Regions from separate parts of the Rummeliibacillus sp. JY-2-4R genome, predicted to be linked through region 2. Evidence: a T-box and tRNA genes for the amino acid it is inferred to sense, from the RefSeq annotation. Region 2 holds a T-box; the other regions hold tRNA genes.
The links. The T-box of region 2 lies ahead of ACWV26_RS13815 (valine--tRNA ligase). A T-box ahead of a tRNA ligase gene usually reads a tRNA of that ligase, here a tRNA-Val.

Region 1: it has a tRNA-Val gene. The T-box ahead of ACWV26_RS13815 (valine--tRNA ligase) is inferred to sense a tRNA for this amino acid. The anticodon was not compared.
Region 3: it has a tRNA-Val gene. The T-box ahead of ACWV26_RS13815 (valine--tRNA ligase) is inferred to sense a tRNA for this amino acid. The anticodon was not compared.
Region 4: it has a tRNA-Val gene. The T-box ahead of ACWV26_RS13815 (valine--tRNA ligase) is inferred to sense a tRNA for this amino acid. The anticodon was not compared.

The regions. Positions count from the first base shown of each region.
Region 1 is NZ_CM132623.1:3,094,758-3,102,251, forward strand. Features, by position in the region: gene ACWV26_RS15090 (MerR family transcriptional regulator) at 1-193, opposite strand, end outside; gene ACWV26_RS15095 (N-acetyltransferase family protein) at 406-900, shown strand; gene ACWV26_RS15100 (MarR family winged helix-turn-helix transcriptional regulator) at 1,019-1,450, opposite strand; gene ACWV26_RS15105 (CarD family transcriptional regulator) at 1,686-2,186, shown strand; tRNA gene ACWV26_RS15110 (tRNA-Glu) at 2,418-2,489, opposite strand; tRNA gene ACWV26_RS15115 (tRNA-Ser) at 2,494-2,584, opposite strand; tRNA gene ACWV26_RS15120 (tRNA-Asn) at 2,588-2,664, opposite strand; tRNA gene ACWV26_RS15125 (tRNA-Ile) at 2,674-2,750, opposite strand; tRNA gene ACWV26_RS15130 (tRNA-Gly) at 2,756-2,829, opposite strand; tRNA gene ACWV26_RS15135 (tRNA-Phe) at 2,834-2,909, opposite strand; tRNA gene ACWV26_RS15140 (tRNA-Asp) at 2,938-3,014, opposite strand; tRNA gene ACWV26_RS15145 (tRNA-Met) at 3,019-3,095, opposite strand; tRNA gene ACWV26_RS15150 (tRNA-Ser) at 3,116-3,208, opposite strand; tRNA gene ACWV26_RS15155 (tRNA-Ile) at 3,218-3,294, opposite strand; tRNA gene ACWV26_RS15160 (tRNA-Met) at 3,302-3,375, opposite strand; tRNA gene ACWV26_RS15165 (tRNA-Ala) at 3,407-3,482, opposite strand; tRNA gene ACWV26_RS15170 (tRNA-Pro) at 3,497-3,573, opposite strand; tRNA gene ACWV26_RS15175 (tRNA-Arg) at 3,577-3,653, opposite strand; tRNA gene ACWV26_RS15180 (tRNA-Leu) at 3,691-3,779, opposite strand; tRNA gene ACWV26_RS15185 (tRNA-Gly) at 3,785-3,859, opposite strand; tRNA gene ACWV26_RS15190 (tRNA-Leu) at 3,909-3,993, opposite strand; tRNA gene ACWV26_RS15195 (tRNA-Lys) at 4,009-4,084, opposite strand; tRNA gene ACWV26_RS15200 (tRNA-Thr) at 4,099-4,174, opposite strand; tRNA gene ACWV26_RS15205 (tRNA-Val) at 4,184-4,259, opposite strand; rRNA gene rrf (5S ribosomal RNA) at 4,269-4,385, opposite strand; rRNA gene ACWV26_RS15215 (23S ribosomal RNA) at 4,512-7,441, opposite strand.
Region 2 is NZ_CM132623.1:2,812,676-2,820,169, reverse strand. Features, by position in the region: gene hemC (hydroxymethylbilane synthase) at 1-78, shown strand, start outside; gene ACWV26_RS13835 (uroporphyrinogen-III synthase) at 68-832, shown strand; gene hemB (porphobilinogen synthase) at 829-1,812, shown strand; gene hemL (glutamate-1-semialdehyde 2,1-aminomutase) at 1,816-3,108, shown strand; gene ACWV26_RS13820 (hypothetical protein) at 3,272-3,844, shown strand; T-box leader at 4,379-4,591, shown strand; gene ACWV26_RS13815 (valine--tRNA ligase) at 4,737-7,364, shown strand.
Region 3 is NZ_CM132623.1:210,539-218,032, forward strand. Features, by position in the region: rRNA gene ACWV26_RS00970 (23S ribosomal RNA) at 1-1,868, shown strand, start outside; rRNA gene rrf (5S ribosomal RNA) at 1,937-2,053, shown strand; tRNA gene ACWV26_RS00980 (tRNA-Val) at 2,061-2,136, shown strand; tRNA gene ACWV26_RS00985 (tRNA-Lys) at 2,149-2,224, shown strand; tRNA gene ACWV26_RS00990 (tRNA-Leu) at 2,241-2,322, shown strand; tRNA gene ACWV26_RS00995 (tRNA-Gly) at 2,338-2,412, shown strand; tRNA gene ACWV26_RS01000 (tRNA-Arg) at 2,455-2,531, shown strand; tRNA gene ACWV26_RS01005 (tRNA-Pro) at 2,536-2,612, shown strand; tRNA gene ACWV26_RS01010 (tRNA-Ala) at 2,635-2,710, shown strand; tRNA gene ACWV26_RS01015 (tRNA-Ser) at 2,731-2,823, shown strand; tRNA gene ACWV26_RS01020 (tRNA-Asp) at 2,835-2,911, shown strand; tRNA gene ACWV26_RS01025 (tRNA-Phe) at 2,939-3,014, shown strand; tRNA gene ACWV26_RS01030 (tRNA-Thr) at 3,024-3,099, shown strand; tRNA gene ACWV26_RS01035 (tRNA-Tyr) at 3,106-3,189, shown strand; tRNA gene ACWV26_RS01040 (tRNA-Ile) at 3,198-3,274, shown strand; tRNA gene ACWV26_RS01045 (tRNA-Asn) at 3,284-3,360, shown strand; tRNA gene ACWV26_RS01050 (tRNA-Glu) at 3,365-3,436, shown strand; gene trhA (PAQR family membrane homeostasis protein TrhA) at 3,787-4,428, shown strand; gene ACWV26_RS01060 (LysR family transcriptional regulator) at 4,555-5,430, opposite strand; gene ACWV26_RS01065 (CoA transferase subunit A) at 5,564-6,265, shown strand; gene ACWV26_RS01070 (3-oxoacid CoA-transferase subunit B) at 6,292-6,945, shown strand; gene ACWV26_RS01075 (acetyl-CoA C-acetyltransferase) at 6,983-7,494, shown strand, end outside.
Region 4 is NZ_CM132623.1:321,002-328,495, reverse strand. Features, by position in the region: gene ACWV26_RS01635 (Y-family DNA polymerase) at 1-487, opposite strand, end outside; tRNA gene ACWV26_RS01630 (tRNA-Glu) at 687-758, opposite strand; tRNA gene ACWV26_RS01625 (tRNA-Asn) at 763-839, opposite strand; tRNA gene ACWV26_RS01620 (tRNA-Ile) at 849-925, opposite strand; tRNA gene ACWV26_RS01615 (tRNA-Gly) at 931-1,004, opposite strand; tRNA gene ACWV26_RS01610 (tRNA-Phe) at 1,009-1,084, opposite strand; tRNA gene ACWV26_RS01605 (tRNA-Asp) at 1,113-1,189, opposite strand; tRNA gene ACWV26_RS01600 (tRNA-Met) at 1,193-1,269, opposite strand; tRNA gene ACWV26_RS01595 (tRNA-Ser) at 1,290-1,382, opposite strand; tRNA gene ACWV26_RS01590 (tRNA-Met) at 1,391-1,464, opposite strand; tRNA gene ACWV26_RS01585 (tRNA-Ala) at 1,488-1,563, opposite strand; tRNA gene ACWV26_RS01580 (tRNA-Pro) at 1,589-1,662, opposite strand; tRNA gene ACWV26_RS01575 (tRNA-Arg) at 1,667-1,743, opposite strand; tRNA gene ACWV26_RS01570 (tRNA-Leu) at 1,783-1,871, opposite strand; tRNA gene ACWV26_RS01565 (tRNA-Gly) at 1,877-1,951, opposite strand; tRNA gene ACWV26_RS01560 (tRNA-Leu) at 2,002-2,086, opposite strand; tRNA gene ACWV26_RS01555 (tRNA-Lys) at 2,106-2,178, opposite strand; tRNA gene ACWV26_RS01550 (tRNA-Thr) at 2,195-2,270, opposite strand; tRNA gene ACWV26_RS01545 (tRNA-Val) at 2,282-2,357, opposite strand; rRNA gene rrf (5S ribosomal RNA) at 2,367-2,483, opposite strand; rRNA gene ACWV26_RS01535 (23S ribosomal RNA) at 2,552-5,481, opposite strand; rRNA gene ACWV26_RS01530 (16S ribosomal RNA) at 5,663-7,210, opposite strand.

The DNA.
Region 1 (7,494 bases), 280 kb from region 2:
TTTCTTCCAGCTTTAATCCTAATTCTCGATAAAATAAGATTTGTTGCAACAATTTGACTTGCCACTCTCCATAAATCCGATACCCTGCATCACTTAGCGTTTTAGGCTTAAGTAAGTCAATTTCATCATAATATCGTAATGTTCTAGCCGACACTCCAGAGAGTTTCGCAAGTTGCTGTATCGTATACTCCACTTCACTCACCTCCATATACAAATATAAAGTTTGACGTAACGTGAAGGTCAATCTATTTTTAAAAGTTATTTTCTGATTTTTTTATTATGACCACAACATATAAACTAAATTCATATTATATTTAAAAAATCATCTTTTTTATAGAAATCAAGGGTTTTGCTGTAAGGAGTTGAATAAATATTGTAGATAACAATTTAGAAGGGAGAGTTAAAATGCAAATAAGACATGCCACAATCCATGATGCTCAAGAAATCATTCAAGTAATGCAAGATGCCGAAAGCTCAAACTTAATGTTATTTGGACCAGGAGAACGAAAAGTAAGCAAAGAACCATTCACAAAATTCATTGAAATGATAAGTAATAAAGCAAATTCTGCATTATTTGTTGCAAGTGAACAGAATCAAATAGTTGGGTATTTGATTGTACAAGGTGATTCACCAAAGAGAATTTCACACAGAGCTTATATCGTTATTGGTGTACATAGCAATATGAGAGGAAAAGGTGTTGGGAAATCCCTTTTTGTACATGTGCACAAATGGGCAAAATCTAAAGGGTTTCATCGATTAGAGTTGACTGTCATCACCCAAAATACACCTGCAGTAAATCTTTATAAAAAAATGGGATACGCCATAGAGGGAGTAAAACATGACTCATTATTAATTGATGGGGAGTATGTAGATGAATATTACATGGCAAAGTTAATCTGATAGTAACAACTTTTTAGTTAACTTTCCAATTAACACGATACTTGCCTTATTACTTTTTGGTAATACGAGTAATTGATGGTATCGTGTTATAAACACCTTCTTCACCGAAAGATAGTGTTTATAACCTCCAATCTAATTTTAAAATTTCTTTTAGAACTGAGATATTCTCAATTCCGATTCTCTCTGCTAGCTCTTTCTCTATTGTTGTTTTTAATGCTTCGTTTTTTTCGAAACATTCTTCACCTAACTTAGTTAAATGTAAACTTTTCTCTTTCTTATTGTTTTCTACGTTACGAATCTCGATTAATCCATTCGCTTCAAGTCTTTTGACGAATTTATGAGTAGCTTGTCTGGAAAAATTAACATGTTTGGATACGTAAGCAATAGTTTGTGGTTCTTTATAGATTTTAGACATAATAAACCATTCAGAATTTGAGATATATAAGTCGCTTTGATCACTCCATAATTTCTCAGTAGCATTACGCACTTGAAATAGGCGTTCACTTAATAGATTTACTAAGTCCAAATGTTGAATTTTAGAATCTAACATACTCCTCACTCCTCTCAGTTTTTACTTTTCAAGTAGGTTTCAATTTTACTGTCTATATTTGATGAAAGGTCCATTTAGTTCTAAGTTTAATGTTGAAGTTTTTGAGTCCAATTCTTTCGAATATTACTATATAAAAGTGAGCAACCATTGTCAATTAAGTTGACAAAATTTTTATAAGGTGTATAATTAATTTTGTAAACTAGGTTGATAATTTAAAAATAGAGGAGCAAATGCGATGTTTGAAATTGGAGACGTAATTATCTATTCAGAACACGGGTTATGCCAAATTGATGATATTTGTGAAAAGACTTTTTCCGATGTGACAAAAACCTATTATGTATTGCATCCTCTTTCAGCGGCTAATTTGAAAATTAGTACCCCGGTTGATAATGATTCAGTAGTAATGCTAAAGACATTAGATAAAGAACAATCCGAAGAAGTTTTGCAGTTATTTAAAGAACCTGAGATTGATTGGAATGACGATACAAAACAACGTAATAAGGAATTCCATGGAATTATTAAAAGTGGAGATCGCAAGGAAATTGCGAAAATGCTAAATAGCTTAATGAGAAAAGAACGAGAACTTAAAAGTATCAATAAGAAAATGCATGATCAAGACTCCAAACTTTTAACCCAAGTCAAAAATATATTATTTAAAGATATTGCATTGCCTTTGAATACTTCCTTTGATGCGATCGTAAAACGAGTTGACAAGATGATTGCGGAGTCTTTATAAATCTCGCGCAGGCTACCTATATCTTAGAAACACAAAACAAAAATTAAATACTTTATAGATTATCGGCGTATTTCAAAAAAGAAGTACGTCTTTTCTTGTGTATAAAAATAAGAAATATTTTTTGAGAGGTTAGTGTATTGTTTTTTTAGTGAGGAGAATTCTATCAAAATTGATATTATCAAAATCGATAAAAAAAATCCTTCAGAAATTTAATTCTGAAGGATTTTAATATGACCCCTACGAGATTCGAACTCGTGTTACCGCCGTGAAAGGGCGGTGTCTTAACCGCTTGACCAAGGGGCCAACATGGCGGAGAAGGAGGGATTTGAACCCTCGCGCCGGTTACCCGACCTACACCCTTAGCAGGGGCGCCTCTTCAGCCACTTGAGTACTTCTCCATATGGCTCCGAAGGCAGGACTCGAACCTGCGACCCTCTGATTAACAGTCAGATGCTACTACCAACTGAGCTACTTCGGAATAATTAAATGGTGGGCCTAAATGGACTCGAACCATCGACCTCACGCTTATCAGGCGTGCGCTCTAACCAGCTGAGCTATAGGCCCATAAATGGAGCGGGTGAGGAGAATCGAACTCCCGACAACAGCTTGGAAGGCTGTGGTTTTACCACTAAACTACACCCGCATTATGGTGGGTCGGGACAGAATCGAACTGCCGACACTTAGAGCTTCAATCTAATGCTCTACCAACTGAGCTACCGACCCACAATAAATTAATAGATTATTAAAAAAATGGCGGTCCGGACGGGACTCGAACCCGCGACCTCCTGCGTGACAGGCAGGCATTCTAACCAGCTGAACTACCGGACCATTTTGGTTGCGGGGACAGGATTTGAACCTGTGACCTTCGGGTTATGAGCCCGACGAGCTACCGAACTGCTCCACCCCGCGATAATATTATAAAGTTTAAATGGAGGAGGAAGAGGGATTCGAACCCCCGCGCGGTTTGACCCGCCTGTCGGTTTTCAAGACCGATCCCTTCAGCCAGACTTGGGTATTCCTCCTAATAAATATGGTGGACCTTGCAGGACTCGAACCTGCGACCGGACGGTTATGAGCCGTCTGCTCTAACCAACTGAGCTAAAGGTCCTTAAATATGGCGGCCGAGGGGATCGAACCCCCGACCTTACGGGTATGAACCGTACGCTCTAGCCAGCTGAGCTAGGCCGCCATGATAATAATTGTTGATTTAAATATATAATTGGTGGAGCCTAGCGGGATCGAACCGCTGACCTCCTGCGTGCAAGGCAGGCGCTCTCCCAGCTGAGCTAAGGCCCCAATATAATTTTAAATGGTCGGGAAGACAGGATTCGAACCTGCGACCCCTTGGTCCCAAACCAAGTGCTCTACCAAGCTGAGCTACTTCCCGAAATGGTGCGCCCAGCAGAAGTCGAATCCACAACCTTCTGATCCGTAGTCAGACGCTCTATCCAGTTGAGCTATGGGCGCATATTATAATTATTTGTTCATTGCTTACTATAACAGATGGTGCCGAGGACCGGAATCGAACCGGTACGGTAGTCACCTACCGCAGGATTTTAAGTCCTGTGCGTCTGCCAGTTCCGCCACCCCGGCATATTTGGAGCGGAAGACGGGGTTCGAACCCGCGACCCCCACCTTGGCAAGGTGATGTTCTACCACTGAACTACTTCCGCATATGCTTTAAGTTTTTTAAATCTGGCAATTATAAAGTTTTAAAATAAATGGTGCGGGTGAAGGGAGTCGAACCCCCACGCCTTGCGGCGCTAGATCCTAAGTCTAGTGCGTCTGCCAATTCCGCCACACCCGCTAAGTTTAATTAAAATGGTGAGTCATGCAGGATTCGAACCAGCGACCCTCTGATTAAAAGTCAGATGCTCTACCAACTGAGCTAATGACTCATTAAGAAAATCCATGGTGCCGGCGAAAGGAGTCGAACCCTCGACCTACTGATTACAAGTCAGTTGCTCTACCAACTGAGCTACACCGGCAATGTTAAATGGTGGAGGATGACGGGATCGAACCGCCGACCCTCTGCTTGTAAGGCAGATGCTCTCCCAGCTGAGCTAATCCTCCATATGTACAGCCTAGCAACGTCCTACTCTCGCAGGGGGACAGCCCCCAACTACCATTGGCGCTAAAGAGCTTAACTTCTGTGTTCGGCATGGGAACAGGTGTGACCTCTTTGCCATCATTACTAGACTATTTGGTTTTCTTAAGGACAAGAATAATTTTACCATTATTATAATTAAAAGTCAAGAACCTTTTTAAAAGTTCCTTATTCTTTCAAAACTGGATAAACTTTCATTGAAGTTCTTAAAATAACGTTTGGTTAAGTCCTCGATCTATTAGTATTCGTCAGCTCCATGTGTCACCACACTTCCACCTCGAACCTATCTACCTTGTCGTCTTCAAGGGATCTTACTTACTTGCGTAATGGGAAATCTCATCTTGAGGGGGGCTTCATGCTTAGATGCTTTCAGCACTTATCCCGTCCACACATAGCTACCCAGCGATGCTCTTGGCAGAACAACTGGTACACCAGCGGTGTGTCCATCCCGGTCCTCTCGTACTAAGGACAGCTCCTCTCAAATTTCCTACGCCCACGACGGATAGGGACCGAACTGTCTCACGACGTTCTGAACCCAGCTCGCGTACCGCTTTAATGGGCGAACAGCCCAACCCTTGGGACCGACTACAGCCCCAGGATGCGATGAGCCGACATCGAGGTGCCAAACCTCCCCGTCGATGTGGACTCTTGGGGGAGATAAGCCTGTTATCCCCGGGGTAGCTTTTATCCGTTGAGCGATGGCCCTTCCATGCGGAACCACCGGATCACTAAGCCCGTCTTTCGACCCTGCTCGACTTGTAGGTCTCGCAGTCAAGCTCCCTTGTGCCTTTACACTCTGCGAATGATTTCCAACCATTCTGAGGGAACCTTTGGGCGCCTCCGTTACTCTTTAGGAGGCGACCGCCCCAGTCAAACTGTCCGCCTGACACTGTCTCCTACCCCGATATAGGGGTACGGGTTAGAATTTCAATACAGCTGGGGTAGTATCCCAAGGACGCCTCCACCGAAGCTGGCGCTCCGGTATCTCAGGCTCCTACCTATCCTGTACAAGCTGTACCAAAATTCAATATCAGGCTACAGTAAAGCTCCACGGGGTCTTTCCGTCCTGTCGCGGGTAACCTGCATCTTCACAGGTACTATAATTTCACCGAGTCTCTCGTTGAGACAGTGCCCAGATCGTTACGCCTTTCGTGCGGGTCGGAACTTACCCGACAAGGAATTTCGCTACCTTAGGACCGTTATAGTTACGGCCGCCGTTTACTGGGGCTTCGGTTCTCACCTTCGCTTACGCTAAGCAATCCCCTTAACCTTCCAGCACCGGGCAGGCGTCAGCCCCTATACGTCACCTTACGGTTTTGCAGAGACCTGTGTTTTTGCTAAACAGTCGCCTGGGCCTATTCACTGCGGCTCTCTCGGGCTTGCACCCTACTAGAGCACCCCTTCTCCCGAAGTTACGGGGTCATTTTGCCGAGTTCCTTAACGAGAGTTCTCTCGCTCACCTTAGGATTCTCTCCTCGACTACCTGTGTCGGTTTGCGGTACGGGCACCTCCTACCTCGCTAGAGGCTTTTCTTGACAGTGTGAAATCAGGAACTTCGCGGTAAACCGCTCGCCATCATAGCTCAACGTTATAGAGAGCGGATTTGCCTACTCTCACGCCTTACTATTTAGACGCACATAACCAACAGTGCGCTTACCCTATCCTACTGTGTCCCCCCATTACTCAAATGGTAGGGAGGTGGTACAGGAATATCAACCTGTTATCCATCGCCTACGCCTATCGGCCTCGGCTTAGGTCCCGACTAACCCTGAGAGGACGAGCCTTCCTCAGGAAACCTTAGTCATTCGGTGGATGGGATTCTCACCCATCTTTCGCTACTCATACCGGCATTCTCACTTCTAAGCGCTCCACCAGTCCTTCCGGTCTGACTTCACAGCACTTAGAACGCTCTCCTACCACAGACATCATAGATGTCTATCCACAGCTTCGGTGAATTGTTTAGCCCCGATACATTTTCGGCGCAGCGTCACTCGACCAGTGAGCTATTACGCACTCTTTAAATGGTGGCTGCTTCTGAGCCAACATCCTGGTTGTCTAAGCAACGTCACATCCTTTTCCACTTAACAATTACTTTGGGACCTTAGCTGGTGGTCTGGGCTGTTTCCCTTTTGACTACGGATCTTATCACTCGCAGTCTGACTCCCGTGCATAAATCATTGGCATTCGGAGTTTGTCTGAATTCGGTAATCCGGGATGGACCCCTAGTTCAAACAGTGCTCTACCTCCAAGATTCTCTATCACGAGGCTAGCCCTAAAGCTATTTCGGAGAGAACCAGCTATCTCCAAGTTCGATTGGAATTTCTCCGCTACCCACACCTCATCCCCGCACTTTTCAACGTGCGTGGGTTCGGGCCTCCAGTAAGTGTTACCTTACCTTCACCCTGGACATGGGTAGATCACCTGGTTTCGGGTCTACAACCACATACTCATTCGCCCTATTCAGACTCGCTTTCGCTACGGCTCCGTCTTTTCAACTTAACCTTGCATGTAATCGTAACTCGCCGGTTCATTCTACAAAAGGCACGCTATCACCCATTAACGGGCTCTAACTACTTGTAGGCACATGGTTTCAGGATCTCTTTCACTCCCCTCCCGGGGTGCTTTTCACCTTTCCCTCACGGTACTGGTTCACTATCGGTCACTAGAGAGTATTTAGCCTTAGGAGATGGTCCTCCCAGATTCCGACGGAATTTCACGTGTTCCGCCGTACTCAGGATCCACTCAGGAGAGAATGAACTTTTGACTACAGGACTGTTACCTTCTTCGGTAGGTCTTTCCAAACCGCTTCGTCTAATTCATTCCTTTGTAACTCCATATAGAGTGTCCTACAACCCCAAGAGGCAAGCCTCTTGGTTTGGGCTGTTCCCGTTTCGCTCGCCGCTACTAAGGGAATCGAAATTTCTTTCTCTTCCTTCAGGTACTTAGATGTTTCAGTTCCCTGAGTCTGCCATCATGACGCTATGTATTCACGTCAAGATACTATTCCATTACGAATAGTGGGTTTCCCCATTCGGAAATCTCCGGATCAAAGCTTACTTACAGCTCCCCGAAGCATATCGGTGTTAGTGCCGTCCTTCATCGGCTTCTAGTGCCAAGGCATCCGCCATGCGCCCTTAATAACTTAACCTATAAGTTATTAAGCCTAAAAATTTAAAACTTAATATAAAAAAATGTGTTACT
Region 2 (7,494 bases):
GAAGTAGCAGCTAAGCTAACTGAACAAGGCGCATTTGATTTAATACAAAAAGTAAAGGCTGAGCAAGATGCCAAATAACTTGCCTCTACTTGAACAACATATTGTTCTTACAGGCACGAAAATGACGCGTTCAGTAACTTCCAAAATTACAACTCTAGGCGGCACAGTACACTACTTGCCGCTTATTGCTGTGCATGAAGTGGAAAATCAACAGGATGAAGAGTTACTACTTCATGCGCTTGAATGTGAATGGCTAATCTTTACAAGTCAAAACGCAGTTAATGCCTTTTCAAATAAGCTAGAAAAGTTCCATCTAACAAATGAAAATTGTTCTGCAAAAATTGCAGTAGTTGGTGAGAAAACAGCTCAAGCACTTGAAAAGTTAGGTTTTAATATTGATTTTATGCCATCTATTTATAGTGCTGATGCATTTGTTAAAGAATTTCCTAATTATGTTGGACAATTAAATAGTTGTCTATTCTTGAAAGGAAGTTTAGCAAAGGATACTATAAAAGAGGGTTTACCGTTTCCAGTAGAAGAATGGACTGTCTATGAAACGATTCAAACGACAGAACATGCGCTTGAGATTAAAGAGTTGATTGAACAATCACTTAAGGTTACTGTGATCTTTGCAAGTCCTTCTGCAGTAGAAGTTTTTGCAAAGCATATAGCGCCTGACGTTGGCTTTCATGGCTTTAAAATTGCTGCAATTGGTCATATTACTGAAAAAGCATTGCAAGATGTTAATGCAACGGTAGATATTAAACCAGAAAAGTATACAATGATGGCCATTATTGACGAATTGGCTAAAGGAAAGGAACTTAAAAAATGACAGAATTAAACTTTAAAAGACATAGACGTTTACGTAGTTCAGCTAACATGCGTGCTATGGTAAAAGAAACGTATTTACACAAGGAAGATTTCATTTACCCAATTTTCGTAATCGATGGAGAAAATATTAAAACCCCTGTTAATTCTATGCCAGGTGTTTATCAATTTTCAATCGACCGTTTAAGTGAGGAAATGGATGAAGTCGTTGCTTTAGGTATTCCATCTGTTATTCTTTTCGGTATTCCTGCAGAAAAAGATGAAGTAGGTACACAAGCTTTCCATGATCACGGTATCGTACAAGAGGCTACACGTTTCGTCAAAGAAAACTACCCTGATATCATTGTAATTGCGGATACTTGTTTATGTGAATTTACTTCTCATGGTCACTGTGGAGTAGTTTCTGAAGATCATAAAATCTTAAATGATCCTTCCCTAGATTTATTAGCAAAAACAGCTGTATCTCAAGCTCAAGCTGGTGCAGATATCATCGCGCCATCTAATATGATGGATGGCTTTGTTGCTGCGATTCGTAAAGGCTTAGATGACGCAGGTTTTGAAGATGTTCCGATTATGTCTTATGCAGTAAAATATGCTTCAGCTTATTATGGCCCGTTCCGTGAAGCTGCAGATGGTGCACCAAAGTTTGGTGATCGAAAAACATATCAAATGGACCCTTCAAATCGTCTTGAAGCAATGCGCGAAGCAACAAGTGATGTGGAAGAAGGAGCAGATTTCCTAATCGTAAAACCAGCATTATCATACTTAGATATCGTTCGCGATGTTCGTAATAATTATGATCTTCCAGTTGTTGCATATAACGTTAGTGGTGAATATGCAATGGTCAAAGCTGCAGCAATTAATGGTTGGGTTGATGAAAAACAAATCGTACTTGAAACATTAACTAGTATAAAACGTGCAGGAGCAGATTTAATTATTACTTATCATGCGAAAGATGCAATTCGCTGGATGGAGGAGAAATAACCGATGACTCGTTCATATGAAAAATCAAAAGCAGCATTTGCAGAGGCAATCAATTTAATGCCAGGTGGAGTAAACAGTCCAGTTCGTGCATTTAATGCGGTTAATATGAATCCAATTGTTATGGAAAAGGGACATGGTGCAATTATTACTGACGTTGACGGTAATGACTATATTGACTATGTTCTATCATGGGGACCACTAATCATTGGCCATACTCATCCTGATGTTGTAGCGGCTATTCAACGTGTTGCTGAAACTGGTACAAGTTTCGGTGCATCAACAGTAATCGAAAACGAATTAGCAAAAGAAGTTATTAAACGTGTCCCATCAGTTGAAATGGTTCGTATGGTATCATCGGGTACTGAAGCAACAATGAGCGCAATTCGTGTTGCTCGCGGTTATACTGGCCGCGACAAAATCGTAAAATTCGAAGGTTCTTACCATGGTCACGGGGATTCATTATTAATCAAAGCAGGTTCAGGTGTAGCTACTCTTGGCTTACCAGATAGCCCTGGAGTTCCTATGGGAATCGCTCAAAACACAATTACAGTTCCGTATAATGATTTGGAAGCTGTGAAACAAGTTTTCGAAAAATACGGTGAAGAAATTGCGGCAATTATCGTAGAACCAGTAGCTGGTAATATGGGGTGTGTTCCTCCACTACCTGGCTTTTTAGAAGGCCTACGTGAAGTCACAACAAAAGCTGGCTCAATCTTAATCTTCGATGAAGTAATGACAGGTTTCCGCGTTGGATTCAATTGTGCACAAGGTTATCTTGGCGTTACACCAGATTTAACTTGTCTAGGAAAAGTAATTGGTGGCGGATTACCAGTAGGTGCATTTGGTGGTTCTCGTGAAATTATGGAACATGTAGCTCCAGCAGGTCCAATCTATCAAGCTGGTACACTTTCAGGTAACCCATTAGCTATGACAGCTGGTCTTGAAACACTAAAACATGTAACACCAGAATCATATGAATACTTCAAAAAATTGGGTGACCAATTAGAAGCCGGCTTCCGAGAAGCAGCTGAGACTTACAATGTTCCTCACACTGTAAATCGTGTGGGCTCTATGATTGGATACTTCTTAACAAATGAAAAAGTCATTAACTTTGAAACTGCTAAAACAGCGGATTTACAATTGTTTGCAGACTACTATGCATTAATGGCTGAAGAAGGAATCTTCCTTCCACCATCTCAATTCGAATGTGTCTTCTTCTCAACAGCTCATACAGAAGCACATATCGCAAAAACCGTAGAAGCATTCCAAAAAGTATTTAAAAAATTAGCAAGATAAAATATAAATTAAAATCCAGGGGAGTATTAGAATCCCCCTGGATTTTTTCGTTTTATCAATATAATTTTTGGTTCGACATATATTAAAGGCGCTTAATTATAGCGGACTAGTTCTATCTTCTAAAATGTAAGAATATACATGAAGATAGAGGAGGGATATTACAGTGCAAAAGATTACCTGGGAAATAAATGAGTCATTTATTTTTCCAGAAACTTATGGCTGCCCGGTAAAAGCGAGTGAGGTTCATGTGACACCACGTTGGGAACAGAATTTAGATGAGTACTCAGTAGCTCTTACAGGAATTTATCATTTATCAGCTTTTCTGGAATTTGACAAAGGTAAAGAAGTGGCAAAACAATTATCAAATGATTCTACACTTATAGATGAGGTGGAATGGCAAGATAAGCAAGGATACTTTGAATATGCCATCCCTTTAGATGTAAGTTTACCGAAAATTGGTGTTGTACATTCATCCATTGATTTGAATGCTCGAGATGTGAAGGTAGAGTTAAATGAAAATGGAACTTGTAAAATTAGCTGCAATGTTGATTGTCTATATGATGAAGAAGCAGAAGAACCAGAAGTTGTACAACCTTCAGAAGGGAATGAATTAAAAGAACAAACAGAATCTGTAGAGAATACAGATTCTGAGGAGTCCATCTTGAGTGAGTTTTTATGGGATCTTGAAGAACATTATACAACTGTAGAGATTCAGTTAAATAAAATCCGTAAATAATAGATAACAAAGTAGTCCAAAGATTAGAAGAATAACAACGTCCCATGTAGTTGGTACAATGATCACACGAATAAATTGAAAACAAGTAATTGGAATAATAAACCCTTTACAATAAAATCTAGTCTTTCTCAGCCAAGGTGGAAGTAAATAAGGGTTGTAACGACCTCGTTTCATTTTCAAACTCCTTTCTATTAAAATAAAAATCCATTCCTAGTGATATATGTAGCTAGGGATGGATTTTTGTAGTTAATGTGGGTAAATATTTGTATTAATTGCTTCGATTTATTCTTAAAATTAGTTATTATCAATTTAGTTTGTATTATATTTAGATAATAATTAGTTTATGTAATTTAAACAAGAGTCAAACACCTAAAAACTAGAAGAAATTATAATATATAGTGGGGTATATATGCCCTTTTATTAATTAAATTATTTCTTATTATAGACATAAGAAAAACTTAAGGTGATTGTTTTTTAAAATTGAAAAACTTGAAAAATGATGTCATATTAGTTAGAATGTATACAGCTATATATTTATATGCGAAGAAGGGGAGGAGTAGAACGCTCCTACTTGTTAGAGAGGGAACGGTTGGTGCAAGTTCCTCAAGTAGATGTTCGAATGTAGCCCTGGAGCAATTTCTGTGAACGATTAGTAGCAGAAATCGGTTAGTAGCCGTTATTAGATGAAGTGTCAGCAGTTTTCTGCTGAAATTAAGGTGGTACCGCGAATATTCCTTCGCCCTTTTTTAGGGCGAAGGTTTTTTTTATTTTACAAATTGTAGAAATTTGTAAAATAAAAATTGCACACGAAAAAATTCTTTCACTTACTAATACTTCATTCTATGACGAGATATTAAAGGAGGTCATTGTATTGACAGAACAAAACACATCAATGCCAACTAAGTACGATCCACAGTCAATTGAACAAGGTCGCTACGAATGGTGGTTACAAGGAGAATTCTTTAAAGCACAACCTGAAAGTGGAAAACAACCTTATTCTATCGTAATTCCACCACCAAACGTAACAGGTAAATTACATTTAGGTCACGCTTGGGATACTACTCTTCAAGATATCCTAATTCGTATGAAACGCATGCAAGGTTATGATGCACTTTGGTTACCGGGGATGGACCATGCGGGTATCGCTACACAAGCCAAAGTTGAGGCAAAATTACGTGAACAAAATATTTCTCGTTATGACTTAGGTCGTGAAAAATTCTTAGAAAAGACATGGGAATGGAAAGAAGAGTATGCTGGTACAATTCGTCAACAATGGTCGAAATTAGGCTTAGCACTAGATTATTCTCGTGAACGCTTCACATTAGATGAAGGACTTTCAGATGCTGTTAAAGAGGTATTTGTAAAACTATATGAAAAAGGCTTAATCTATCGTGGCGAACGTATTATTAACTGGGATCCACAAGCAAAAACAGCATTATCTGATATCGAAGTAATCTACAAAGATGTTCAAGGCGCATTTTATCACATGGAATATCCTCTAGCAGATGGCTCTGGTAAACTTGAAATTGCTACAACTCGTCCAGAAACAATGCTTGGTGATACAGGGATTGCCGTAAATCCAAAAGATGAACGTTATGCACATCTAGTAGGGAAAACAGCAATTCTTCCAATCGTTGGTCGCGAACTTCCAATCGTTGCAGATGACTATGTTGATATGGACTTCGGTACAGGTGTTGTTAAAATGACTCCAGCACATGACCCTAATGACTTTGAAGTTGGTAACCGCCACAATTTAGAACGCATTATCGTGATGAACGAAGATGGTACGATGAACGAAAATGCAGGAAAATATCAAGGTCTAGATCGCTTCGAATGTCGTAAACAAATCGTAAAAGACTTACAAGAACTAGGTGTACTAGTGAAAATCGTTGACCATATGCACTCAGTTGGTCACTCAGAACGTACTGGTGTTGTAGTAGAACCTTATCTTTCTGCTCAATGGTTCGTTAAAATGGAACCACTAGCAAAAGCCGCACTAGAACTGCAACAAAAAGAAATGGAAAAAGTAAACTTTGTCCCAAATCGTTTCGAAAACACATATTCTCGTTGGATGGAAAATGTGCATGACTGGTGTATTTCTCGTCAATTATGGTGGGGCCATCAAATCCCAGCTTGGTATCATAAAGAAACTGGTGAAGTGTATGTAGGAAAAGTTGCACCAGCAGATGAAGAAAACTGGACTCGTGATGAAGACGTACTTGATACTTGGTTCTCATCTGCATTATGGCCTTTCTCTACAATGGGCTGGCCTGATGAAGCAAGTGCAGATTATAAACGCTACTATCCAACAAGTGCATTAGTAACAGGTTATGACATCATCTTCTTCTGGGTTTCTCGTATGATTTTCCAAGGAATCGAATTCACAGGCGAACGTCCATTCAAAGACGTATTAATCCATGGTTTAGTACGCGATGGTGAAGGACGTAAAATGTCTAAATCCCTTGGTAATGGCGTAGACCCTATGGATGTTATCGAACAATATGGTGCTGACTCATTACGTTACTTCTTAGCAACAGGTTCATCACCTGGTCAAGATTTACGTTACACTACTGAAAAAGTAGAAGCAGTTTGGAACTTCGCAAACAAAATTTGGAATGCATCTCGATTCGCACTAATGAATATGGATGGTATGAAGTTTGAAGAAATCGATTTAACTGGTGAAAAATCTGTTGCAGATAAATGGATTTTAACTCGCTTAAACGAAACAATCGAAGAAGTAACAAGACTTGCAGATAAATACGAATTTGGTGAAGTTGGTCGTCACCTGCATAACTTTATCTGGGATGATTTCTGTGACTGGTATATCGAAATGGCTAAATTACCATTATACGGTGAAGACGAAACAGCGAAGAAAATGACTCGCTCAGTTCTTGCTTATGTACTAGACAACACAATGCGTCTATTACACCCATTAATGCCATTTATCACAGAAGAAATTTGGCAAAACCTTCCTCATGAAGGAGAATCAATTACACAAGCTTCATGGCCTGTTGTAAACAAAGAATTTAACTTTGAACAACAATCTCAAGATATGAAATTGTTGATGGATATCATTCGTGCTGTACGTAATATCCGCGCAGAAGTTAATACACCAATGAGCAAAAAAGTACCAATGTATATCTCTGCAAAAGATTCAGCCACTTTAGCAGTACTTGAAGAAAACAAAGCATACATTGAAAAATTCTGTAATCCAGAAACACTTAAACTTGGTGAAAACCAACAACCAACAATGAAAACTATGTCAGCTGTTGTTTCAGGTGCTGAACTATTCTTACCACTTGAAGGATTAATCGACGTAACAGCTGAAATCGAACGTCTTACTCATGAACTCGAAAAATGGGATAAAGAAGTAAAACGTGTTCAAGGTAAACTAAACAACGAACGCTTCGTATCAAAAGCACCAGAAGAAGTAGTCGCTGCAGAACGTGCAAAAGAAGCAGATTACCTAGAAAAATTCGCTACCGTTGAAAAACGTATTGCTGAATTGAAAAATATGTAATTCTTTGAATAAAGAAAAACGCCCAAGCTAATTGGTAGCTAGGGCGGTTTTTTGGTTATCGACTAAGTTGGAGGGGAGAGAGGAAATAAAAGGTGGGAATTGCAGATAAAATATATCCCTTAATCGTGGA
Region 3 (7,494 bases), 1.4 Mb from region 2:
GTTAAGTGGAAAAGGATGTGACGTTGCTTAGACAACCAGGATGTTGGCTCAGAAGCAGCCACCATTTAAAGAGTGCGTAATAGCTCACTGGTCGAGTGACGCTGCGCCGAAAATGTATCGGGGCTAAACAATTCACCGAAGCTGTGGATAGACATCTATGATGTCTGTGGTAGGAGAGCGTTCTAAGTGCTGTGAAGTCAGACCGGAAGGACTGGTGGAGCGCTTAGAAGTGAGAATGCCGGTATGAGTAGCGAAAGATGGGTGAGAATCCCATCCACCGAATGACTAAGGTTTCCTGAGGAAGGCTCGTCCTCTCAGGGTTAGTCGGGACCTAAGCCGAGGCCGATAGGCGTAGGCGATGGATAACAGGTTGATATTCCTGTACCACCTCCCTACCATTTGAGTAATGGGGGGACACAGTAGGATAGGGTAAGCGCACTGTTGGTTATGTGCGTCTAAATAGTAAGGCGTGAGAGTAGGCAAATCCGCTCTCTATAACGTTGAGCTATGATGGCGAGCGGTTTACCGCGAAGTTCCTGATTTCACACTGTCAAGAAAAGCCTCTAGCGAGGTAGGAGGTGCCCGTACCGCAAACCGACACAGGTAGTCGAGGAGAGAATCCTAAGGTGAGCGAGAGAACTCTCGTTAAGGAACTCGGCAAAATGACCCCGTAACTTCGGGAGAAGGGGTGCTCTAGTAGGGTGCAAGCCCGAGAGAGCCGCAGTGAATAGGCCCAGGCGACTGTTTAGCAAAAACACAGGTCTCTGCAAAACCGTAAGGTGACGTATAGGGGCTGACGCCTGCCCGGTGCTGGAAGGTTAAGGGGATTGCTTAGCGTAAGCGAAGGTGAGAACCGAAGCCCCAGTAAACGGCGGCCGTAACTATAACGGTCCTAAGGTAGCGAAATTCCTTGTCGGGTAAGTTCCGACCCGCACGAAAGGCGTAACGATCTGGGCACTGTCTCAACGAGAGACTCGGTGAAATTATAGTACCTGTGAAGATGCAGGTTACCCGCGACAGGACGGAAAGACCCCGTGGAGCTTTACTGTAGCCTGATATTGAATTTTGGTACAGCTTGTACAGGATAGGTAGGAGCCTGAGATACCGGAGCGCCAGCTTCGGTGGAGGCGTCCTTGGGATACTACCCCAGCTGTATTGAAATTCTAACCCGTACCCCTATATCGGGGTAGGAGACAGTGTCAGGCGGACAGTTTGACTGGGGCGGTCGCCTCCTAAAGAGTAACGGAGGCGCCCAAAGGTTCCCTCAGAATGGTTGGAAATCATTCGCAGAGTGTAAAGGCACAAGGGAGCTTGACTGCGAGACCTACAAGTCGAGCAGGGTCGAAAGACGGGCTTAGTGATCCGGTGGTTCCGCATGGAAGGGCCATCGCTCAACGGATAAAAGCTACCCCGGGGATAACAGGCTTATCTCCCCCAAGAGTCCACATCGACGGGGAGGTTTGGCACCTCGATGTCGGCTCATCGCATCCTGGGGCTGTAGTCGGTCCCAAGGGTTGGGCTGTTCGCCCATTAAAGCGGTACGCGAGCTGGGTTCAGAACGTCGTGAGACAGTTCGGTCCCTATCCGTCGTGGGCGTAGGAAATTTGAGAGGAGCTGTCCTTAGTACGAGAGGACCGGGATGGACACACCGCTGGTGTACCAGTTGTTCTGCCAAGAGCATCGCTGGGTAGCTATGTGTGGACGGGATAAGTGCTGAAAGCATCTAAGCATGAAGCCCCCCTCAAGATGAGATTTCCCATTACGCAAGTAAGTAAGATCCCTTGAAGACGACAAGGTAGATAGGTTCGAGGTGGAAGTGTGGTGACACATGGAGCTGACGAATACTAATAGATCGAGGACTTAACCAAACGTTATTTTAGAAACTTCAATGAAAGTTTATCCAGTTTTGAAAGAACAATTCTTTCTTTATAAATAGTCTAGTAATGATGGCAAAGAGGTCACACCTGTTCCCATGCCGAACACAGAAGTTAAGCTCTTTAGCGCCAATGGTAGTTGGGGGCTGTCCCCCTGCGAGAGTAGGACGTTGCTAGGCTATAAATGGAGGATTAGCTCAGCTGGGAGAGCACCTGCCTTACAAGCAGGGGGTCGGCGGTTCGATCCCGTCATCCTCCACCATTTATTTAAAATGAGTCATTAGCTCAGTTGGTAGAGCATCTGACTTTTAATCAGAGGGTCGCTGGTTCGAATCCTGCATGACTCACCATTTTAATTGAATATTAGCGGGTGTGGCGGAATTGGCAGACGCACTAGACTTAGGATCTAGCGCCGCAAGGCGTGGGGGTTCGACTCCCTTCACCCGCATTTTTAATGTATTTTGCGGAAGTAGTTCAGTGGTAGAACATCACCTTGCCAAGGTGGGGGTCGCGGGTTCGAACCCCGTCTTCCGCTCCAATTTATATGAATCTTTACTTTAAAAAAATAAGATATATATATGCGCCCATAGCTCAACTGGATAGAGCGTCTGACTACGGATCAGAAGGTTGTGGATTCGACTTCTGCTGGGCGCACCATATCCGGGAAGTAGCTCAGCTTGGTAGAGCACTTGGTTTGGGACCAAGGGGTCGCAGGTTCGAATCCTGTCTTCCCGACCATTACATATTATTTAAGATATTTGGGGCCTTAGCTCAGCTGGGAGAGCGCCTGCCTTGCACGCAGGAGGTCAGCGGTTCGATCCCGCTAGGCTCCACCAATTTATATTGTTTTTTTTTTGGAGGAATACCCAAGTCTGGCTGAAGGGATCGGTCTTGAAAACCGACAGGCGGGTCAAACCGCGCGGGGGTTCGAATCCCTCTTCCTCCTCCATATCATTAATTGGTCCGGTAGTTCAGCTGGTTAGAATGCCTGCCTGTCACGCAGGAGGTCGCGGGTTCGAGTCCCGTCCGGACCGCCATTCAATTAAAATATATGAAATTATTATGGGTCGGTAGCTCAGTTGGTAGAGCATTAGATTGAAGCTCTAAGTGTCGGCAGTTCGATTCTGTCCCGACCCACCATAGTAATTTGCCGGTGTAGCTCAGTTGGTAGAGCAACTGACTTGTAATCAGTAGGTCGAGGGTTCGACTCCTTTCGCCGGCACCATTTTTCGGAGGGGTAGCGAAGAGGCTAAACGCGGCGGACTGTAAATCCGCTCCTTCGGGTTCGGCAGTTCGAATCTGCCCCCCTCCACCATTTATAATGGGCCTATAGCTCAGCTGGTTAGAGCGCACGCCTGATAAGCGTGAGGTCGATGGTTCGAGTCCATTTAGGCCCACCATTTAATTATTCCGAAGTAGCTCAGTTGGTAGCAGCATCTGACTGTTAATCAGAGGGTCGCAGGTTCGAGTCCTGCCTTCGGAGCCATATTGGCCCCTTGGTCAAGCGGTTAAGACACCGCCCTTTCACGGCGGTAACACGAGTTCGAATCTCGTAGGGGTCATACTTATAATCCTTTAGAATCAATTTGATTCTAAAGGATTTTTTATTTTTAACGCCATCTATAGTCTATTCATCGGTAATGAAAGTCAAAATTGGTCTGGCTTGTTGAAATTTTTAAAGAATATCAAGGGTATTCATGCTGGCCAAGGAAATGGTTTAATGGTCAATAATATGTGGGTATAATTTCCAGAACAAAATTCATTCATAGACAACAGTCAGCTATTTGCAAAGAATCGAACAATTGTTGATATCTAAATGGATAACATTATATTTGTCATATTTTATCAATGACAAGGTATACTATTTCCACTATCTAAAATATTGAATAATAGAAATGAAGGGTGTGATTAGATGACGCAAGTTGTAAATATAGAAAATAGTTATAGTAAAAAAGAAGAGTTTTGGAATGCACTTACACATGGTATTGCTTTCTTGCTAGCATTTCCGGGATTATTTTTACTTGTTACAAAGGCGAATCAGACTGGATCAGAAATTGAATTATTTAGCTATATTGTTTTTGGTATTTCTATGATGATGTTATTTTTAAGTTCAACCCTTTACCATAGTGTTCCCACACACAAAAGCTTTTTTAAAAAGATGGATCATTGCTCGATTTTCTTATTAATTGCAGGTACATATGCACCGATTGCACTTGTGGCGGTGGGTGGAAAAATAGGATGGACAATCTTCTGGATTGTATGGATTCTAACGATTATTGGTATGGTGATGAAGATATTCTTTGTTTATCGGTTTAAGACCTTATCGTTAATTGTTTACATCGGAATGGGTTGGCTCATAATTTTCGCATATAAACCACTTGTAGCACATATCACGGGAAAAGGCTTTTTGGTATTGTTACTAGGGGGATTATTTTATACAGCAGGAACTTATTTTTATAAGAATAAACGTATCCCATATAATCATGCAATTTGGCATGTATTTGTTTTAGCGGGATGCGCAGCAATGTTTGCTAGTATTTATTTTTATATCTGATATTATGCTGAGTTAAGTTTTATAGAAGACATTTGAATTAACAACAATATCATATATTAACAATGGAGCTCTTACCGAATAGGTAAGAGCTTTTTTCTTCTTTTTATTATTTCATTAATTCCTCGGCTAGTTGCCAATAAGCATTTTAAGTAATTCTCTTGTAGCAAATGATTGATAAGCATCTTTTTTAGTAATGATACAAAGATTCCAGAGGAAGGGGTCTCCTCTAATAGGAATCATCTTAATATGAGGATTATTTTGTTTGAAAAAAATAGATTTTGGTAAAAGTGCAACTCCCATTTTAGCAGCGATTAGTTCAATTATTAAATCCCATTGTGAAGTTTCGTACGATACGTTTGGTACAAACCCATTTTCTTTGCATGCATTGATTACTGAATCATGTAGGGTGAAATCAGTTGAAAAGAGGATGAAGTTATCATCTTTTAATTCGCTAATAGCCAATGATTCACGATTGGCGAGTGGATGATCATCATAGAGAAACACAACAAATTCATCTGAAATAAACGGATAGACGTTTAGCTTTTCTTCAGGAACTGGCAAAACACTAATTCCTACGTCCACCTTGCTCTCTTCAACCAGATTGATAATTCGCTTCGCACCTAATTCAACGAGCTCAAACAATACTTTAGGGTACTTTGTATGAAATCTAAGTGCCATATCAGGAAATACAAGCGTTCCTACTAAAGGGGGGATCCCTATTTTAATACTCCCAGTAGTTACATTTCGAAGTTCTTCTAAAAGAATTTTCAATTCAGAAAGAGACTCTAATGATTTCTTGCCTTGCTGGTATACAATTTCTCCTGCATCTGTTAACCAAAGATGTCGTGTGGAACGGTCAAACAATTCAACTTGTAATTCATCTTCTAGTTTTTTTACAATTTTGCTGAGAGATGGTTGAGTTAAGTATGTTTGTTCTGCTGCCTTCGTAAAACTTTTGCAATCTGCTACTTTCATAAATAATTGTATTTCGCGTAAATCCATGTTCCACCCTCCATTTATTCGCCACATTCATGTTATTTATTCTATCTATGAATTTTACTTATAAAATATCAAAATGTAAACTTAAAGAGTAGTAAAAGTATCTTAGCAACTATTTACGTAGGGAGGTAGTTATATGAAAAAAGATAAAGTAATGGATTCATTTTTGGAAGCGGTTTCTGATATTAAAGACGGCTCTACTTTAATTGTCGGGGGCTTTGGACTTTCGGGAATTCCTGAATATACAATACAAGCACTAAAAGAACAAGGAACAAAAGATTTAACAGTTGTTAGTAATAATTGCGGGGTAGATGATTGGGGATTAGGTTTATTATTAGCAAATCGCCAAATTAAGAAAATGATTGCATCATATGTAGGTGAAAATAAAATATTCGAACAACAATTTTTGAGCGGTGAACTAGATGTTGAATTAGTACCTCAAGGCACACTTGCAGAACGTATACGTGCAGGCGGTGCAGGAATTCCTGGATTTTATACAGCTACAGGTGTGGGTACTCCAATTGCAGAAGGAAAAGAAACTAAGGAATTCGACGGAAAAACATACCTTCTTGAACGAGGAATTGTTGGTGACTTTGCACTTGTAAAAGCTTGGAAGGCAGATACTTTAGGAAACTTGGTATTTAGAAAGACTTCCCGTAACTTTAATCCAATTGCTGCAACAGCTGGCAAAATTACAATTGCTGAGGTAGAGGAAATTGTTGAACCTGGCGAATTAGATCCGGATGAAATTCACTTACCAGGTATTTATGTTCAACGCGTATTATTGGGTTCAAATTATCAAAAACGAATTGAGAAGCTAACAGTAAGAGAAGCTTAATATTTTAATAGAAGGGAGTTTCAAAAATGAAAGATACACATCTAAAAATAATAAAAAGAGCTGTAATGGAAATTGAAGATGGTATGAACGTAAATCTTGGCATCGGCATGCCGACACTTATTGCAAATGAAATCCCTGCTGATATCAATGTATTACTTCAATCAGAAAATGGCTTATTAGGCATTGGGCCATATCCTAAAAGTGGCACGGAAGACCCTGATTTAATCAATGCTGGTAAAGAAACTGTTACAGCAGTTCCAGGTGCTTCATTCTTCGATAGCGCAGAATCTTTTGCCATGATTCGCGGTGGCCATATCGATCTGGCCATTCTTGGTGGTATGGAAGTATCAGAACAAGGAGACCTAGCCAACTGGATGATCCCGGGAAAAATGGTAAAAGGTATGGGCGGAGCAATGGACCTTGTGAATGGTGCAAAAAAAGTAATTGTTGTTATGGAGCATGTGAATAAGTATGGCGAGTCAAAAATTAAAAAAGAATGCACATTGCCTCTTACAGGGAAACAAGTTGTGCAACGATTAATTACAGACTTAGCAGTTTTTGATTTTGATTCAAATAAAATGACACTTGTTGAATTGCGAGATGGAGTAACACTTGAAGAAGTAAAAGAAAAAACTGAAGCCTCATTTGAAATATCCGCTAATTTACTTGCGACAAAATAAATAATCTTAGGCGAAATAGTGAACAGGAGGGATTAACATGCAAGATGTTGTGATTGTGAGTGCTGTTAGAACGGCAATTGGGAGTTTTAGAGGGGCACTACAAAATACACCGGCTACTGAATTAGGCGCCATTGTCATTAAAGAGGCTGTAAAGCGTGCAGGAATACAACCTGACCAAGTAGATGAAGTAATCATGGGTAATGTCCTACAGGCTGGTCTCGGTCAAGGCCCTGCTAGACAGGCTGCTCTTCTTGCAGGTTTACCATTTGATGTAACTGCCACAACCATCAATAAATTATGTGGTTCTGGTTTAAAGGCTGTACATCTCGCTACGCAAGCCATTCAAACAGGGGATGCTGAAGTTGTCGTAGCAGGTGGTATGGAAAATATGACCATGGCACCATACCTTTTGATGAAAGGGCGCGATGGTTATCGCATGGGGGATGGAAAAGTCTACGACAGCATGATCTTAGATGGCCTCCAATGCGCTATTAACGATTATCATATGGGTATTACAGCTGAAAATATAGCAGAAAAATATAATATTAG
Region 4 (7,494 bases), 1.6 Mb from region 2:
GAGCAAGCTTTGCCAAAAGCATATTCGGTCCCATTCCTACAGTGCTTGGTATTTCAAATTGCCGATAAAGTTCTTCTTGGATTTTGTGTGCTGTTTCAACCGGATCTCCCCACAGTTTCTCTGTCCCTGTGAGATCAACAAAACTTTCATCAATGCTATATACATGAATTGCTTCCTTTGGTACATAGCTATGAAGTAGCTTTGTAATTTCGACGGACATGCGGACAAAGTATTCCATCTTTGGTTCAAACAAATGAATATCTGGATGCTTCGGTATTTCATAAACCCTTGTTCCTGTCTTCACTTGAAATCGTTTTTTCATAAGCGGAGAAGCAGCAAGAACAATACTACCTTTTTGCTGAAAATTCCCTACAACAGCGATGGCCTCTTTTAGTACATCCAAATGAGCCCAAGATGCCATACAACTAGCATAAAAGCATTTCATATCTACACACATAATCGACCTTCTCGGCATATTCTCATACATCTATAGCACCTCCAAAAAGAACATTTGTTCTTATTTTAAAATGAGATACATGAGATGACAAGTGGGAAGTAGTGTTTTTCCAACAATTGGCGATAACAGGAGATTATACAATCAGAGAAGTTATAATCGAATTTACATACATACATTAAAAATAAAAAAATCCTTTAGAATCAAAATGATTCTAAAGGATTTTTAAGTATGACCCCTACGAGATTCGAACTCGTGTTACCGCCGTGAAAGGGCGGTGTCTTAACCGCTTGACCAAGGGGCCAATATGGCTCCGAAGGCAGGACTCGAACCTGCGACCCTCTGATTAACAGTCAGATGCTGCTACCAACTGAGCTACTTCGGAATAATTAAATGGTGGGCCTAAATGGACTCGAACCATCGACCTCACGCTTATCAGGCGTGCGCTCTAACCAGCTGAGCTATAGGCCCATAAATGGAGCGGGTGAGGAGAATCGAACTCCCGACAACAGCTTGGAAGGCTGTGGTTTTACCACTAAACTACACCCGCATTATGGTGGGTCGGGACAGAATCGAACTGCCGACACTTAGAGCTTCAATCTAATGCTCTACCAACTGAGCTACCGACCCACAATAATATATTAAATCATTTATAGAATGGCGGTCCGGACGGGACTCGAACCCGCGACCTCCTGCGTGACAGGCAGGCATTCTAACCAGCTGAACTACCGGACCATTTGGTTGCGGGGACAGGATTTGAACCTGTGACCTTCGGGTTATGAGCCCGACGAGCTACCGAACTGCTCCACCCCGCGATAATATTATAAAGTTTAAATGGAGGAGGAAGAGGGATTCGAACCCCCGCGCGGTTTGACCCGCCTGTCGGTTTTCAAGACCGATCCCTTCAGCCAGACTTGGGTATTCCTCCAGAGTTTATGGCGGCCGAGGGGATCGAACCCCCGACCTTACGGGTATGAACCGTACGCTCTAGCCAGCTGAGCTAGGCCGCCATAATATAATTTAAATATAAAATTGGTGGAGCCTAGCGGGATCGAACCGCTGACCTCCTGCGTGCAAGGCAGGCGCTCTCCCAGCTGAGCTAAGGCCCCAAAGATCTTAAATATTATGAAATAATCGGGAAGACAGGATTCGAACCTGCGACCCCTTGGTCCCAAACCAAGTGCTCTACCAAGCTGAGCTACTTCCCGGATATGGTGCGCCCAGCAGAAGTCGAATCCACAACCTTCTGATCCGTAGTCAGACGCTCTATCCAGTTGAGCTATGGGCGCATATTATACAATAGTCATTGTACATATGTTAAATAAAAATGGTGCCGAGGACCGGAATCGAACCGGTACGGTAGTCACCTACCGCAGGATTTTAAGTCCTGTGCGTCTGCCAGTTCCGCCACCCCGGCATATTTGGAGCGGAAGACGGGGTTCGAACCCGCGACCCCCACCTTGGCAAGGTGATGTTCTACCACTGAACTACTTCCGCATATGCTTTACGTTTTTTTAAATCTGGCAATTATATAGTTTTAAAATAAATGGTGCGGGTGAAGGGAGTCGAACCCCCACGCCTTGCGGCGCTAGATCCTAAGTCTAGTGCGTCTGCCAATTCCGCCACACCCGCTAATATTTTATTAAAATGATGAGTCATGCAGGATTCGAACCAGCGACCCTCTGATTAAAAGTCAGATGCTCTACCAACTGAGCTAATGACTCATTTTAAAATAGAATATGGTGCCGGCGAAAGGAGTCGAACCCTCGACCTACTGATTACAAGTCAGTTGCTCTACCAACTGAGCTACACCGGCAAATTAAAATATGGTGGAGGATGACGGGATCGAACCGCCGACCCCCTGCTTGTAAGGCAGGTGCTCTCCCAGCTGAGCTAATCCTCCATATGTACAGCCTAGCAACGTCCTACTCTCGCAGGGGGACAGCCCCCAACTACCATTGGCGCTAAAGAGCTTAACTTCTGTGTTCGGCATGGGAACAGGTGTGACCTCTTTGCCATCATTACTAGACTATTTATAAAGAAAGAATTGTTCTTTCAAAACTGGATAAACTTTCATTGAAGTTCTTAAAATAACGTTTGGTTAAGTCCTCGATCTATTAGTATTCGTCAGCTCCATGTGTCACCACACTTCCACCTCGAACCTATCTACCTTGTCGTCTTCAAGGGATCTTACTTACTTGCGTAATGGGAAATCTCATCTTGAGGGGGGCTTCATGCTTAGATGCTTTCAGCACTTATCCCGTCCACACATAGCTACCCAGCGATGCTCTTGGCAGAACAACTGGTACACCAGCGGTGTGTCCATCCCGGTCCTCTCGTACTAAGGACAGCTCCTCTCAAATTTCCTACGCCCACGACGGATAGGGACCGAACTGTCTCACGACGTTCTGAACCCAGCTCGCGTACCGCTTTAATGGGCGAACAGCCCAACCCTTGGGACCGACTACAGCCCCAGGATGCGATGAGCCGACATCGAGGTGCCAAACCTCCCCGTCGATGTGGACTCTTGGGGGAGATAAGCCTGTTATCCCCGGGGTAGCTTTTATCCGTTGAGCGATGGCCCTTCCATGCGGAACCACCGGATCACTAAGCCCGTCTTTCGACCCTGCTCGACTTGTAGGTCTCGCAGTCAAGCTCCCTTGTGCCTTTACACTCTGCGAATGATTTCCAACCATTCTGAGGGAACCTTTGGGCGCCTCCGTTACTCTTTAGGAGGCGACCGCCCCAGTCAAACTGTCCGCCTGACACTGTCTCCTACCCCGATATAGGGGTACGGGTTAGAATTTCAATACAGCTGGGGTAGTATCCCAAGGACGCCTCCACCGAAGCTGGCGCTCCGGTATCTCAGGCTCCTACCTATCCTGTACAAGCTGTACCAAAATTCAATATCAGGCTACAGTAAAGCTCCACGGGGTCTTTCCGTCCTGTCGCGGGTAACCTGCATCTTCACAGGTACTATAATTTCACCGAGTCTCTCGTTGAGACAGTGCCCAGATCGTTACGCCTTTCGTGCGGGTCGGAACTTACCCGACAAGGAATTTCGCTACCTTAGGACCGTTATAGTTACGGCCGCCGTTTACTGGGGCTTCGGTTCTCACCTTCGCTTACGCTAAGCAATCCCCTTAACCTTCCAGCACCGGGCAGGCGTCAGCCCCTATACGTCACCTTACGGTTTTGCAGAGACCTGTGTTTTTGCTAAACAGTCGCCTGGGCCTATTCACTGCGGCTCTCTCGGGCTTGCACCCTACTAGAGCACCCCTTCTCCCGAAGTTACGGGGTCATTTTGCCGAGTTCCTTAACGAGAGTTCTCTCGCTCACCTTAGGATTCTCTCCTCGACTACCTGTGTCGGTTTGCGGTACGGGCACCTCCTACCTCGCTAGAGGCTTTTCTTGACAGTGTGAAATCAGGAACTTCGCGGTAAACCGCTCGCCATCATAGCTCAACGTTATAGAGAGCGGATTTGCCTACTCTCACGCCTTACTATTTAGACGCACATAACCAACAGTGCGCTTACCCTATCCTACTGTGTCCCCCCATTACTCAAATGGTAGGGAGGTGGTACAGGAATATCAACCTGTTATCCATCGCCTACGCCTATCGGCCTCGGCTTAGGTCCCGACTAACCCTGAGAGGACGAGCCTTCCTCAGGAAACCTTAGTCATTCGGTGGATGGGATTCTCACCCATCTTTCGCTACTCATACCGGCATTCTCACTTCTAAGCGCTCCACCAGTCCTTCCGGTCTGACTTCACAGCACTTAGAACGCTCTCCTACCACAGACATCATAGATGTCTATCCACAGCTTCGGTGAATTGTTTAGCCCCGATACATTTTCGGCGCAGCGTCACTCGACCAGTGAGCTATTACGCACTCTTTAAATGGTGGCTGCTTCTGAGCCAACATCCTGGTTGTCTAAGCAACGTCACATCCTTTTCCACTTAACAATTACTTTGGGACCTTAGCTGGTGGTCTGGGCTGTTTCCCTTTTGACTACGGATCTTATCACTCGCAGTCTGACTCCCGTGCATAAATCATTGGCATTCGGAGTTTGTCTGAATTCGGTAATCCGGGATGGACCCCTAGTTCAAACAGTGCTCTACCTCCAAGATTCTCTATCACGAGGCTAGCCCTAAAGCTATTTCGGAGAGAACCAGCTATCTCCAAGTTCGATTGGAATTTCTCCGCTACCCACACCTCATCCCCGCACTTTTCAACGTGCGTGGGTTCGGGCCTCCAGTAAGTGTTACCTTACCTTCACCCTGGACATGGGTAGATCACCTGGTTTCGGGTCTACAACCACATACTCATTCGCCCTATTCAGACTCGCTTTCGCTACGGCTCCGTCTTTTCAACTTAACCTTGCATGTAATCGTAACTCGCCGGTTCATTCTACAAAAGGCACGCTATCACCCATTAACGGGCTCTAACTACTTGTAGGCACATGGTTTCAGGATCTCTTTCACTCCCCTCCCGGGGTGCTTTTCACCTTTCCCTCACGGTACTGGTTCACTATCGGTCACTAGAGAGTATTTAGCCTTAGGAGATGGTCCTCCCAGATTCCGACGGAATTTCACGTGTTCCGCCGTACTCAGGATCCACTCAGGAGAGAATGAACTTTTGACTACAGGACTGTTACCTTCTTCGGTAGGTCTTTCCAAACCGCTTCGTCTAATTCATTCCTTTGTAACTCCATATAGAGTGTCCTACAACCCCAAGAGGCAAGCCTCTTGGTTTGGGCTGTTCCCGTTTCGCTCGCCGCTACTAAGGGAATCGAAATTTCTTTCTCTTCCTTCAGGTACTTAGATGTTTCAGTTCCCTGAGTCTGCCATCATGACGCTATGTATTCACGTCAAGATACTATTCCATTACGAATAGTGGGTTTCCCCATTCGGAAATCTCCGGATCAAAGCTTACTTACAGCTCCCCGAAGCATATCGGTGTTAGTGCCGTCCTTCATCGGCTTCTAGTGCCAAGGCATCCGCCATGCGCCCTTAATAACTTAACCTATAAGTTATTAAGCCTAAAAATTTAAAACTTAATATAAAAAAATGTGTTACTTAAGAATTTTTCAATGTCGTTTTATCCAGTTTTCAAAGAACAATGTTTTGAAAGCGATGAGCCTTCAAAACTGAACAGCAAGCGTTAATCTTAGAGAACCACGTTCTCTATTCCGAAATATTCCTTAGAAAGGAGGTGATCCAGCCGCACCTTCCGATACGGCTACCTTGTTACGACTTCACCCCAATCATCTATCCCACCTTCGGCGGCTGGCCCCAAAAGGTTACCTCACCGACTTCGGGTGTTACAAACTCTCGTGGTGTGACGGGCGGTGTGTACAAGGCCCGGGAACGTATTCACCGCGGCATGCTGATCCGCGATTACTAGCGATTCCGGCTTCATGTAGGCGAGTTGCAGCCTACAATCCGAACTGAGAACGGTTTTATGAGATTAGCGTGCTCTCGCGAGTTAGCGACTCTTTGTACCGTCCATTGTAGCACGTGTGTAGCCCAGGTCATAAGGGGCATGATGATTTGACGTCATCCCCACCTTCCTCCGGTTTGTCACCGGCAGTCACCTTAGAGTGCCCAACTAAATGATGGCAACTAAGATTAAGGGTTGCGCTCGTTGCGGGACTTAACCCAACATCTCACGACACGAGCTGACGACAACCATGCACCACCTGTCACCAATGTCCCCGAAGGGAAAACTCTATCTCTAGAGCGGTCACTGGGATGTCAAGACCTGGTAAGGTTCTTCGCGTTGCTTCGAATTAAACCACATGCTCCACCGCTTGTGCGGGCCCCCGTCAATTCCTTTGAGTTTCAACCTTGCGGTCGTACTCCCCAGGCGGAGTGCTTAATGCGTTAGCTGCAGCACTAAGGGGCGGAAACCCCCTAACACTTAGCACTCATCGTTTACGGCATGGACTACCAGGGTATCTAATCCTGTTTGCTCCCCATGCTTTCGCGCCTCAGCGTCAGTTACAGACCAGAAAGTCGCCTTCGCCACTGGTGTTCCTCCAAATCTCTACGCATTTCACCGCTACACTTGGAATTCCACTTTCCTCTTCTGCACTCAAGTCTCCCAGTTTCCAATGACCCTCCACGGTTGAGCCGTGGGCTTTCACATCAGACTTAAGAAACCACCTGCGCGCGCTTTACGCCCAATAAATCCGGACAACGCTTGCCACCTACGTATTACCGCGGCTGCTGGCACGTAGTTAGCCGTGGCTTTCTAATAAGGTACCGTCAAGGTACGTTCATTTCCTAACGTACTTGTTCTTCCCTTACAACAGAGTTTTACGATCCGAAAACCTTCATCACTCACGCGGCGTTGCTCCATCAGACTTTCGTCCATTGTGGAAGATTCCCTACTGCTGCCTCCCGTAGGAGTTTGGGCCGTGTCTCAGTCCCAATGTGGCCGATCACCCTCTCAGGTCGGCTATGCATCGTCGCCTTGGTAGGCCGTTACCCCACCAACTAGCTAATGCACCGCGGGCCCATCCTGTAGTGACGCGAAAGCGCCTTTCAACATTTCACCATGAAGTGAAATGGATTATCCGGTATTAGCTCCGGTTTCCCGAAGTTATCCCAGTCTACAGGGCAGGTTGCCCACGTGTTACTCACCCGTCCGCCGCTAAATCAGAGGAGCAAGCTCCTCATCATTCGCTCGACTTGCATGTATTAGGCACGCCGCCAGCGTTCGTCCTGAGCCAGGATCAAACTCTCCATAAAAGTAAAGTTTGAAAGCTCATTAGCTTTGCTAGCGTATCATCAAAGATGATATCTATAGTTTGTCCTTGTCACTAACAAAAGTTAGTGAACAAAGTTTATTGATTAACGTCTTGCTTGTTCAGTTTTCAAGGTTCATATCTTGTCGTTATCTTAACGACTTAATTATTATATCGCAATAATTACATTATGTCAACAATAAATTTTAAATATTAATTTGACATGCATTCTTTCAACTTAAACATTTTAAGTTGTTTTTTCAGCAACTTAAATAGTATATAAAATAC